Regions from separate parts of the Streptomyces sp. Edi2 genome, predicted to be linked through region 1. Evidence: predicted binding sites of a transcription regulator. Region 1 holds the regulator's gene; each other region holds the start of a gene.

Evidence for each region. Region 1 encodes HrcA, which represses chaperone genes, less so after heat shock. Its sites were predicted from a motif close to TTNGCACTCNGNNNNNCNGAGTGCNAA; they were not measured.
Region 2: a site for HrcA is predicted at 1,677-1,703, ahead of groES (co-chaperone GroES). Genes of this name have one in related genera too.
Region 3: a site for HrcA is predicted at 1,961-1,987, ahead of ABR737_RS19455 (FmdB family zinc ribbon protein). Genes of this name have one in related genera too.

What each region holds. Positions count from the first base shown of each region.
Region 1 is NZ_JBEJGX010000003.1:2,858,695-2,861,967, reverse strand. It holds gene ABR737_RS16115 (DUF3097 domain-containing protein) at 1-211, opposite strand, end outside; gene ABR737_RS16110 (MBL fold metallo-hydrolase) at 244-978, opposite strand; gene hrcA (heat-inducible transcriptional repressor HrcA) at 1,173-2,189, shown strand; gene dnaJ (molecular chaperone DnaJ) at 2,190-3,273, shown strand, end outside.
Region 2 is NZ_JBEJGX010000003.1:3,875,167-3,878,439, forward strand. It holds gene groL (chaperonin GroEL) at 1-1,084, opposite strand, end outside; gene groES (co-chaperone GroES) at 1,220-1,528, opposite strand; gene ABR737_RS20280 (FtsW/RodA/SpoVE family cell cycle protein) at 2,128-3,273, shown strand, end outside.
Region 3 is NZ_JBEJGX010000003.1:3,679,212-3,682,484, forward strand. It holds gene ABR737_RS19445 (potassium/proton antiporter) at 1-208, shown strand, start outside; gene ABR737_RS19450 (MFS transporter) at 564-1,865, shown strand; gene ABR737_RS19455 (FmdB family zinc ribbon protein) at 1,999-2,373, shown strand; gene ABR737_RS19460 (S-methyl-5'-thioadenosine phosphorylase) at 2,606-3,273, shown strand, end outside.

The DNA of each region.
Region 1 (3,273 bases):
GCGGCTCCATGGGAAAGACCCGGTGCTTGCCGAAGCGGTCCTCCAGGGTGACCGTCGGCCCCTGCGCCGTCTTCTCGCAGCGGATCACGGCGCCGCAGAAGCCCGAGGCGACCTCTTCGACGACCAGATCGGGCTCGGCCGGCACCTCGGGGGCGGGCCGCTGCTTCTTCCACGGTGGGGTGAGGTCGGGGCCGTAGTGCTTGCTGTGCATGGGGGCCTGTCTCGTGAGGTCGGCGGGCGGGGTCAGGAAGGCGCGACGCCGAAGCGGGCCGCCAGGGCGTCGCGTTGGGCACGGACGAACCGGGCGTCCACCACGGCGCCATGGCCGGGAACGTACCGTGCGTCCTCGCCGCCGAGGGCCTGCAGCCGGTCCAGCGCGCCGGGCCACTGCTGGGGCAGCGCGTCGGGGCCCGCCTGGGGCTCGCCGGACTCCTCGACCAGATCGCCGCAGAAGACGATCTCCGGCTCCCCGCGCCGGCCCGGTACCAGGACGGCCAGATCGTGGGCGGTGTGCCCGGGGCCGACGTTGGCGAGCAGCACCTGCCGGTCGCCCAGCTCGACGGTCAGCTGGCCGTGCACATGGTGGTGCGGGGCGACGAGCAGATCGGCGGCCTCCGCGGCGGCGTCCCGCGCGACGCCCTGCCGGATCGCGTCGTGCCGCAGCTCGTCCTTGCCCCGGCGCAGCAGCTCGCCCAGGCCGGCCGCGCCGAACACCTCGACGCCCGCGAAGGCGGCCGTGCCCAGCACATGATCGAAGTGGGGGTGGGTGAGCGCGATATGCGTCACTTCCCGGCCCAGCACACCGCGGATCGTCCGGCGCAGATCCGCGCCGTCGCGCAGGGTCGCGCCGGTGTCGACGATCATGACCCCGGTGCTCCCCGCGATCACCCCGATCGTCTCGTCCCAGCCCGGCATCCGGCGCCTGGCGACGCCGTCACCGAGTCGTTCCCAACCGGCCTCTTCCCAAGCAGTACGCATACCGAGACGCTAGCGCCATCGCGATAGCGTTGCCCGACAGATCGGCCGATCCCGGTCATCGGGCGGGTACTCCGCGCGCCCGCCCTTGCCGCACCCGTGCTACCCGGCCGTACACTGGCCCAAGGTCTGGCACTCGGCCCGTGTGAGTGCCAGGGAAGACGAAGCGGCGGACGGCCGGACTGGAGGTGCGCGGGATGCTCAGTGAACGCAGGCTGGAGGTGCTGCGCGCCATCGTCCAGGACTACGTCGGGACGGAGGAGCCGGTCGGCTCCAAGGCGCTCACCGAACGCCACCGGCTCGGGGTCTCCCCGGCCACCATCCGCAACGACATGGCGGCCCTGGAGGACGAGGGGTTCATCGCCCAGCCGCACACCAGCGCCGGGCGGATCCCGACCGACAAGGGCTACCGCCTGTTCGTCGACAAGCTGGCCGGCGTCAAGCCGCTGTCCAGCCCGGAGCGGCGGGCGATCCAGAACTTCCTGGACGGCGCCGTCGACCTCGACGACGTGGTGGGCCGCACGGTCCGGCTGCTGGCGCAGCTGACCCGGCAGGTCGCCGTCGTGCAGTATCCGTCCCTGACCCGGTCCACGGTCCGGCATGTCGAGCTGCTGGCCCTGGCCCCGGCCCGGCTGATGCTCGTACTGATCACGGACACCGGCCGGGTCGAGCAGCGGCTCATCGACTGCCAGGCACCGTTCGGCGAAGCCTCCCTGGCGGATCTGCGGGCCCGGCTCAACAGCCGGGTCGTCGGTCGCCGGTTCGCGGATGTGCCGCAGTTGGTGCAGGATCTTCCGGAGTCCTTCGAGCAGGACGACCGCGGCACGGTCTCGACAGTGCTGTCGGTGTTGCTGGAAACTCTGGTGGAAGAGACCGAAGAGCGGCTGATGATCGGCGGTACCGCCAATCTCACGCGCTTCGGACACGATTTCCCCTTGACCATCCGGCCGGTGCTGGAGGCCCTTGAGGAGCATGTGGTGATGCTCAAGCTGCTCGGGGAAGCCAAGGACTCGGGCATGACCGTACGTATCGGGCATGAGAATGCCCATGAAGGCCTGGCGTCCACATCGGTCGTCACGGTCGGCTACGGTTCGGGCGACGAGGCAGTCGCCAAACTCGGCGTGGTCGGACCGACCCGCATGGACTACCCCGGAACGATGGGAGCGGTACGCGCAGTGGCACGTTACGTCGGACAAATCCTCGCGGAGTCGTAAGTGGCCACGGATTACTACTCGGTCCTCGGTATCGGACGCGACGCCTCGCAGGACCAGATCAAGAAGGCCTTCCGCCGGCTGGCGCGTGAGCTGCACCCGGACGTGAACCCGGATCCGAAGACCCAGGAGCGGTTCAAGGAGATCAACGCCGCTTACGAGGTGCTGTCGGACCCGCAGAAGAAGCAGGTCTACGACCTCGGCGGGGACCCCCTCTCGCAGGCCGGCGGCGGCCAGGGCGCGGGCGGCTTCGGCGCGGGCTTCGGCAACTTCTCCGACATCATGGACGCCTTCTTCGGCACCGCGTCGCAGCGCGGACCGCGCTCGCGCACCCGCCGTGGCCAGGACGCCATGATCCGGCTCGACATCGAGCTGAACGAAGCCGCCTTCGGCACCACCAAGGACATCCAGGTCGACACCGCCGTCGTCTGTACGACCTGCAGCGGTGAGGGCGCGGCTCCCGGCACCTCGGCGCAGACCTGTGACATGTGCCGCGGCCGCGGTGAGGTCTCCCAGGTCACCCGGTCCTTCCTCGGCCAGGTCATGACGTCCAGGCCGTGCCCGCAGTGCCAGGGCTTCGGCACGGTCGTGCCGACGCCGTGCCACGAGTGCGCCGGCGACGGCCGGATCCGCTCGCGCCGCACGCTCACCGTCAAGATCCCGGCCGGTGTCGACAACGGCACCCGCATCCAGCTTGCGGGCGAGGGCGAGGTCGGTCCGGGCGGCGGCCCCGCCGGTGATCTCTATGTGGAGATCCACGAGGTGGCGCACTCGGTCTTCCAGCGGCGCGGCGACGATCTGCACTGCACGGTCACCATCCCGATGACGGCGGCGGCGCTGGGCACGAAGTGCCCGCTGGAGACGCTGGACGGGGTGGAGGAGATCGATGTCCGGCCCGGTACCCAGTCCGGCCAGTCGATTCCGCTGCACCAGCGCGGTGTGACCCATCTGCGGGGCGGCGGCCGGGGCGATCTCATCGTCCACGTCGAGGTGATGACGCCGTCCAAGCTCGACGCCGACCAGGAGGACCTGTTGCGGCGGCTGGCCAAGCTCCGCGGGGAGGAGCGGCCCACGGGGCAGTTCCAGC
Region 2 (3,273 bases), 1.0 Mb from region 1:
GGTCCCAGTCCGAGTCGGTGGACTCGATCTCGGCCTTGATCTGCGCCACGCGACCGGTGACGTCCTCGGACTTGCCGCCACCGTCGACGATGATGGTGTCGTCCTTGGTGACGGTCACCCGGCGGGCGGTGCCGAGCACGTCCAGACCGGCCTGGTCGAGCTTGAGGCCGACCTCCTCGGCGATGACGGTCGCACCGGTGAGGGTGGCGATGTCGCCGAGCATGGCCTTGCGGCGGTCACCGAAGCCGGGGGCCTTGACGGCCACGGCGTTGAAGGTGCCACGGATCTTGTTGACGACCAGGGTCGACAGGGCCTCGCCCTCGACGTCCTCAGCGATGATCAGCAGCGGCTTGGAGGCGCCGGCCTGGATGACCTTCTCCAGCAGCGGCAGCAGGTCCTGGATCGAGCCGATCTTGCCCTGGTGGATCAGGATGTACGGGTCCTCGAGGACGGCCTCCATCCGCTCCTGGTCGGTGACCATGTACGGCGAGAGGTAGCCCTTGTCGAAGGCCATGCCCTCGGTGAAGTCGAGCTCCAGACCGAAGGTGTTGGACTCCTCGACGGTGATGACACCGTCCTTGCCGACCTTGTCCATCGCCTCGGCGATGAGCTCGCCGACCTGCTTGTCCTGCGCGGACAGACCGGCCACGGCGGCGATGTCGGTCTTGTCGTCGATCGGACGGGCGGTCGCCAGAAGCTCGTCGGAGACGGCCTTGACGGCGGCGTCGATGCCCTTCTTCAGGGCGGCCGGGGAGGCGCCGGCGGCGACGTTGCGCAGACCCTCGCGGACCAGCGCCTGGGCCAGCACAGTGGCGGTGGTGGTGCCGTCACCCGCGATGTCGTTGGTCTTGGTCGCCACCTCCTTGACGAGCTGGGCACCCAGGTTCTCGTACGGGTCGTCGACCTCGACCTCACGCGCGATGGTGACACCGTCGTTGGTGATCGTGGGCGCGCCGAACTTCTTGTCGATGACGACGTTGCGGCCCTTGGGGCCGATCGTCACCTTGACCGTGTCGGCAAGCTTGTTGACGCCGCGCTCAAGGGCGCGACGGGCGTCCTCGTCGAACTTCAGGATCTTCGCCATGGGTTGCTTCAAGTCCTCTCATTGCGATCCTCGGCCACGACGTGGGGACCGCTGTCGCTCAAACGAACTGCGCCCCTGCCCCGGGTTGATTAGACGCGGGAACCAGGGGCGCAGATCACGGCAAAACTGGGTGACTTACTTCTCGACGATCGCGAGCACGTCGCGAGCCGAGAGAACGAGGTAGTCCTCGTTGTTGTACTTCACCTCGGTGCCGCCGTACTTGCTGTAGAGCACGACGTCGCCGACGTTGACGTCGAGCTCGACGCGCTTGCCGTCCTCGACACGGCCCGGGCCCACGGCCAGGACGACGCCCTCCTGGGGCTTCTCCTTGGCAGTGTCCGGAATGACCAGGCCCGAGGCCGTGGTCTGCTCGGCGTCGAGCGGCTGGACCACAATGCGGTCCTCAAGCGGCTTGATGGCAACCTTGGAGCTGGTGGTCGTCACGATCCGACCTCCCCCTTCGGAGATCTCACGGGGTTAACTGTCTGAGGTGGCGACCAGGTCGATCCGTCGTCGCGGGTGCCGGACCTGCCCGTCGCTGTGTGTCTGGCACTCCCCACTGGAGAGTGCCAACGCTGAGACTATGACGCGGTTAGCACTCGGTCAAGCGGAGTGCCAGCGCGGCGGGGTGCGCTTGTCTCCGCTCGGGTTGACCGGCCGCCCCGGGCCGCGGCCGGCGCGGGCCGCAACCCGCCGGCCCGCACCTTCCACGGCGGGGCCAGGCCCCGATCAGCCCCCGGCCGGAACGGGGGGCGGGACGGGTCGGGACGGGCTGAGGGCGAGACCAGGACGGGGCCGGGACGAGACGGGGACGGGACAGAAGCCGGACGACGGGCGCCTTCCCATCAAATCGGACACACCTTCCCTTCCCTCGCAACCACGCCATGGGCTGCCTCGTCTACCTCCCCGACTGCCGGGCCGACGAACCGGGCACATCCCGGCCGGCCCGCGGCCTCGACGATCAGTGGCGGAGGAGACCCGTGCGTGGACAGACCAGCGTTCCCCGGGCGGCCCGGCAGCGGGAGAGCGACGCCGAGCGCACTATGACGTTCGCCGCGCTGGCCCAGGCACCGGACCGCCGGCGGACCGAGGCATGGCTGCTCGCCCTCGCCGTCCTGATCGCGGACTTCGGGTACGCCTCCACCGGCCTGTCGATGACCGGCCGGCTGCCCGGCGGGCTGGCCGGCTTCGCCATCAGCATGTTCTTCGTGGCGCTGGTCCCGCACCTGGTCCTGCGCCGCTTCGCGCCCCGCGCCGATCCGCTGATCCTGCCGCTGGCGACGCTGCTGACCGGGCTCGGCCTGGTGCTGCTGCACCGCCTGGACGTCACCTATGCGCAGACGCCCCGGCTGAAGATCGCCGAGGCGGCGAGCGGGCAGCTGGTGTGGACGGTGATCGGGGTGGCGGTCTGCATCGCGATCCTGCTGGTGCTGCGCGACCACCGCATCCTGCAGCGCTACATCTATCTGACGATGGTGGTCGCGCTGGTGCTGCTGATGGCCCCGGCCTTCTTCGGTGCCGACATGTACGGCGCCAAGCGCTGGATCCTGCTCGGGCCGCTGTCACTGCAGCCCGGCGAGTTCGTGAAGATCATGATCGCGGTGTTCTTCGCGGGCTACCTGACCGTCAACCGCGATGCCCTGGCACTGGCCGGACGCCGCGTCCTGGGCGTCCAACTGCCCCCGGGGCGGCAGCTCGCACCGATCTTCACCATCTGGGTGATCAGCCTGCTGGTGCTGGTCTTCGAACGGGACCTGGGCACGTCGCTGATCTTCTTCGGCGTCTTCGTGATCATGCTGTACATGGCGACCGAGCGCACCAGTTGGGTGCTCTGCGGCCTCGCCATGGCCGCGGTCGGCGCCACGGTCGTCGGCTCCACGGAACCGCACGTCAAGGGCCGGATCATGGCCTGGCTGCACCCGATGGACATCTTCCTGCCGGAGAAACAGCGACCGCCGGGGCTGATCTCCGACCAGGCCGCGCAGGCGCTGTTCAGCTTCGGCAGCGGCGGCATCTCGGGCAGCGGCCTCGGCCAGGGCCACCCGGAGCTGGTCGGCTTCGCCGGCAACAGCGACTTCATCCTCACCACCGTCGGCGAGGAGCTGGGGCTGGCCGGCGTGATGGTCGTGATCATGCTGTACGTGCTGCTGGCGCAGCGCGGCCTCCGTGTCGGGCTGACCGCCCGCGAC
Region 3 (3,273 bases), 820 kb from region 1:
GGTCACCCTCGTCGTCCGGGACAACTCCAGCTTCGTGCCGTCGCCCTCGACGGTGCTGCGGCGCGGCGACGAACTGCTGGTGGTCGCCACCGACCCGGTACGCGACGCGGCCGAACGGCGGCTGCAGGCGGTCTCCCAGGGCGGCAAGCTGGCCGGCTGGCTGGGGACGGGCGGGTCCACGGGGCGGTGGGGGCACCATCACCGGTGAGGTCCGGGCGAGCCCGGGCCGGGGGCGCTCGGGGTACGCCGGCGCGCCCCCCGGAGTGCGGGAAATGTGCCGCAGATCTCCACGGATCCCAAGGAAATTTACCCGAACCCCAGGCCAATCCCAGGGCTTCCCGCGCGACGGCCTGTAGTATGAAAAGGCAACATCGACGAACCAACTCTGCCTGATGCAGAGCTGGCGCGACCGCTCGGCGGCCGCGGTCCTCCTGCCACACGCAGCCACCCTCTCGGTGCGGACCACGCGGTATCACTCGGTCCTGCGCGAGAGGACAGCTCTCGGCGCGTACCCGTGACGACCTCGCGGGTGGCGCGCTACCAGGCGGCAGAAAGGCCCGGCCGTGGCATCCGCGGTCAAGGATTCCCGTTCCGGATACGGACCACTGCTCCGCACCCCTGGTGCTTGGACATTCCTGCTGCCCGGCTTTCTGGCCCGGCAGCCCTTCGCCATGCTGACGATCGGCATCGTGCTGCTCGTCGAATCGACCACCGGCTCGTACGGCACCGCAGGCGCGGTGTCCGCCGCGACCGGTGTGTCCATGGCCCTGTTCGCCCCGCAGAGCGGCAAGCTGGCCGACCGCTTCGGCCAGCGCGCGGTGCTGATCCCCGGCGTACTCGTGCATGTCGCCGGCGTCGCCGCACTGATCACCCTCGCCCTCGCCCACGCCCCCCTGTGGACGCTGTTCGCGGTGGCCGTCCCCACGGGCGCCTCGACGCCGCAGGTCGGCCCGATGGTGCGGGCCCGCTGGGCCTCCCGGCTCGGCGGCAGCCCGCTGATGCCGACCGCCGCCGCCTTCGAGTCGGTGACCGACGAGTTCACCTTCGTCGTCGGCCCGGTGCTGGCGACCGCGGTGTGCACCGGTATCCACCCGGCGGCCGGCCTGGTCGCCGAGGCCGCGCTGACGCTGGCCGGCGGGCTGCTGTTCGCCTCCCAGCGGCGCAGCCAGCCCCCGGTGCACCGCCCGCAGGCCGGTGACCGGCCGCGCGTCTCGGCGCTGTCGGTGCCCGGCGTGCGCGTCCTGATCGTGGCGTTCCTCGGCATCGGCGCCGTCTTCGGCGGGATGCAGGTCTCGCTGACCGCGTTCACCCAGCACATCGGGCAGCCCGGCATCAACGGCGTGCTCTACGGGATCTTCGCGGGCGGCAACATGCTCGCCGGCATCGCCTGCGGGGCCATCACCTGGAAGGTCAGCCCGCGGCGCCGGCTGCTGGTCGCCTACGGGCTGCTGGCCCTGGCCACCACTCCGTTGTGGGCGGTGACCGCGGTACCGCTGCTCGGCGCGGTCGGCCTGGTCGTCGGCCTGTGCATCGCACCGGCCCTGATCACCGGCTACACGCTGGTCGAGTCGCTGGTGCCGGCCGCCGCCCGGACCGAGGCCTTCACCTGGCTGACCGGCGCGGTCGCGCTGGGCCAGGCGGTCGCGGCCACCTCCGCGGGGCAGCTCGCGGACGGCTTCGGGCCGAGCACCGGATTCCTGGTGCCGCTGGCCGGTACGGCGCTGGCCCTGACGGTGCTGCTGACGCTCCGCGCCCATCTGCTGCCCCGTGCTGCGGCCGAGGCTGCGTGCGCGCCTGTGACCGGAGCGAACCCGCAGGTCACAGCCGTTTCCGGCGACCGGGAACGGGAGCTGGCGCGCGTTTGACGGCCTCTGCCGGAAGTCTGACGGAACGTGGAGTCGGTCACCGTAAGGCGGTCACGGTGGACTGGCGGGCGGGAATACTGCAATATGGAGCGTCGTTAGCACTCATCGAGTGAGAGTGCCAGGAGGAAGACAAGTGCCGACGTACCAGTACCAGTGCACCGAGTGCGGCGAGGGCCTCGAGACGGTGCAGAAGTTCACCGATGACTCGCTCACCGAGTGCCCCGGTTGCCAGGGACGCCTCAAGAAGGTGTTCTCCGCGGTCGGCATCGTCTTCAAGGGCTCCGGTTTCTACCGCAACGACAGCCGCGGCTCGTCGTCCAGCAGCAGCCCCGGGAAGAACGCCTCCACGTCGGGCAACTCGTCCTCGTCGGACTCCTCGGGCTCCTCCGACTCCTCGTCGGGCTCTTCGTCGGGCTCCTCGTCCGGCAGCTCGGACAGCAAGTCCTCGACGCCGGCCGCCGCGTCGTCGTCGTCGGGCAGCACCTCGAGCGCCAGCTCCGCAGCCTGACCCACAGCTCTTCGGGCCCCGCCGTCACCGACGGCGGGGCCCGTCGTCTTGCGCCACGCTCCGCCTGATGTGCACAGGGCCTCGCGTCTTGCTCGTTGCGCTGTCTTCTTGCGTCGTGCTCGGCCTTACGGCGCCTGGCTCGGCCTTACGGCGCCCGGCTCGGTCTTACGGCTTTCTTTCGGCTTCGGCACCCGCCCCTCCCCGGTCTCCGTACCCCGATAGTGTGACCGGCATGGCTGACGCGGAGATTGGTGTAATCGGCGGATCGGGGTTCTACTCCTTCCTCGACGACGTGACCGAGGTCACGGTGGACACCCCCTACGGACGCCCCAGCGACTCGCTGTTCCTGGGAGAGATCGCCGGCCGCCGGGTCGCGTTCCTGCCCCGGCACGGCCGCGGCCACCACCTTCCGCCGCACCGCATCAACTACCGCGCCAACCTCTGGGCCCTGCGCTCGCTCGGTGTGCGCCAGGTCCTCGCCCCGTGCGCGGTCGGCGGTCTGCGCGCCGAATACGGCCCCGGCACGCTCCTGGTCCCCGATCAGCTCGTCGACCGCACCAAGGCCCGCCCCCAGACCTACTTCGACGGCGAACCGCTCCCCGACGGGCAGATCCCCAATGTCGTCCACCTGACCTTCGCCGACCCGTACTGCCCCACGGGACGGCAGGCCTCCCTCAAGGCGGCGCGCGGCCGGGACTGGGAGCCGGTCGACGGCGGGACCCTGGTCGTGATCGAAGGCCCCCGCTTCTCCACCCGCGCAGAATCGCGCTGGCATGCCGCACAGGGCTGGTCGGTGGTCGGCATGACGGGCCACCCCGAAGCCGTCCTGGCCCGCGAACTGAGCCTGTGCTACACCTCCTTGGCGCTGGTCACCGACCTGGACGCGGGCACGGAGACCGG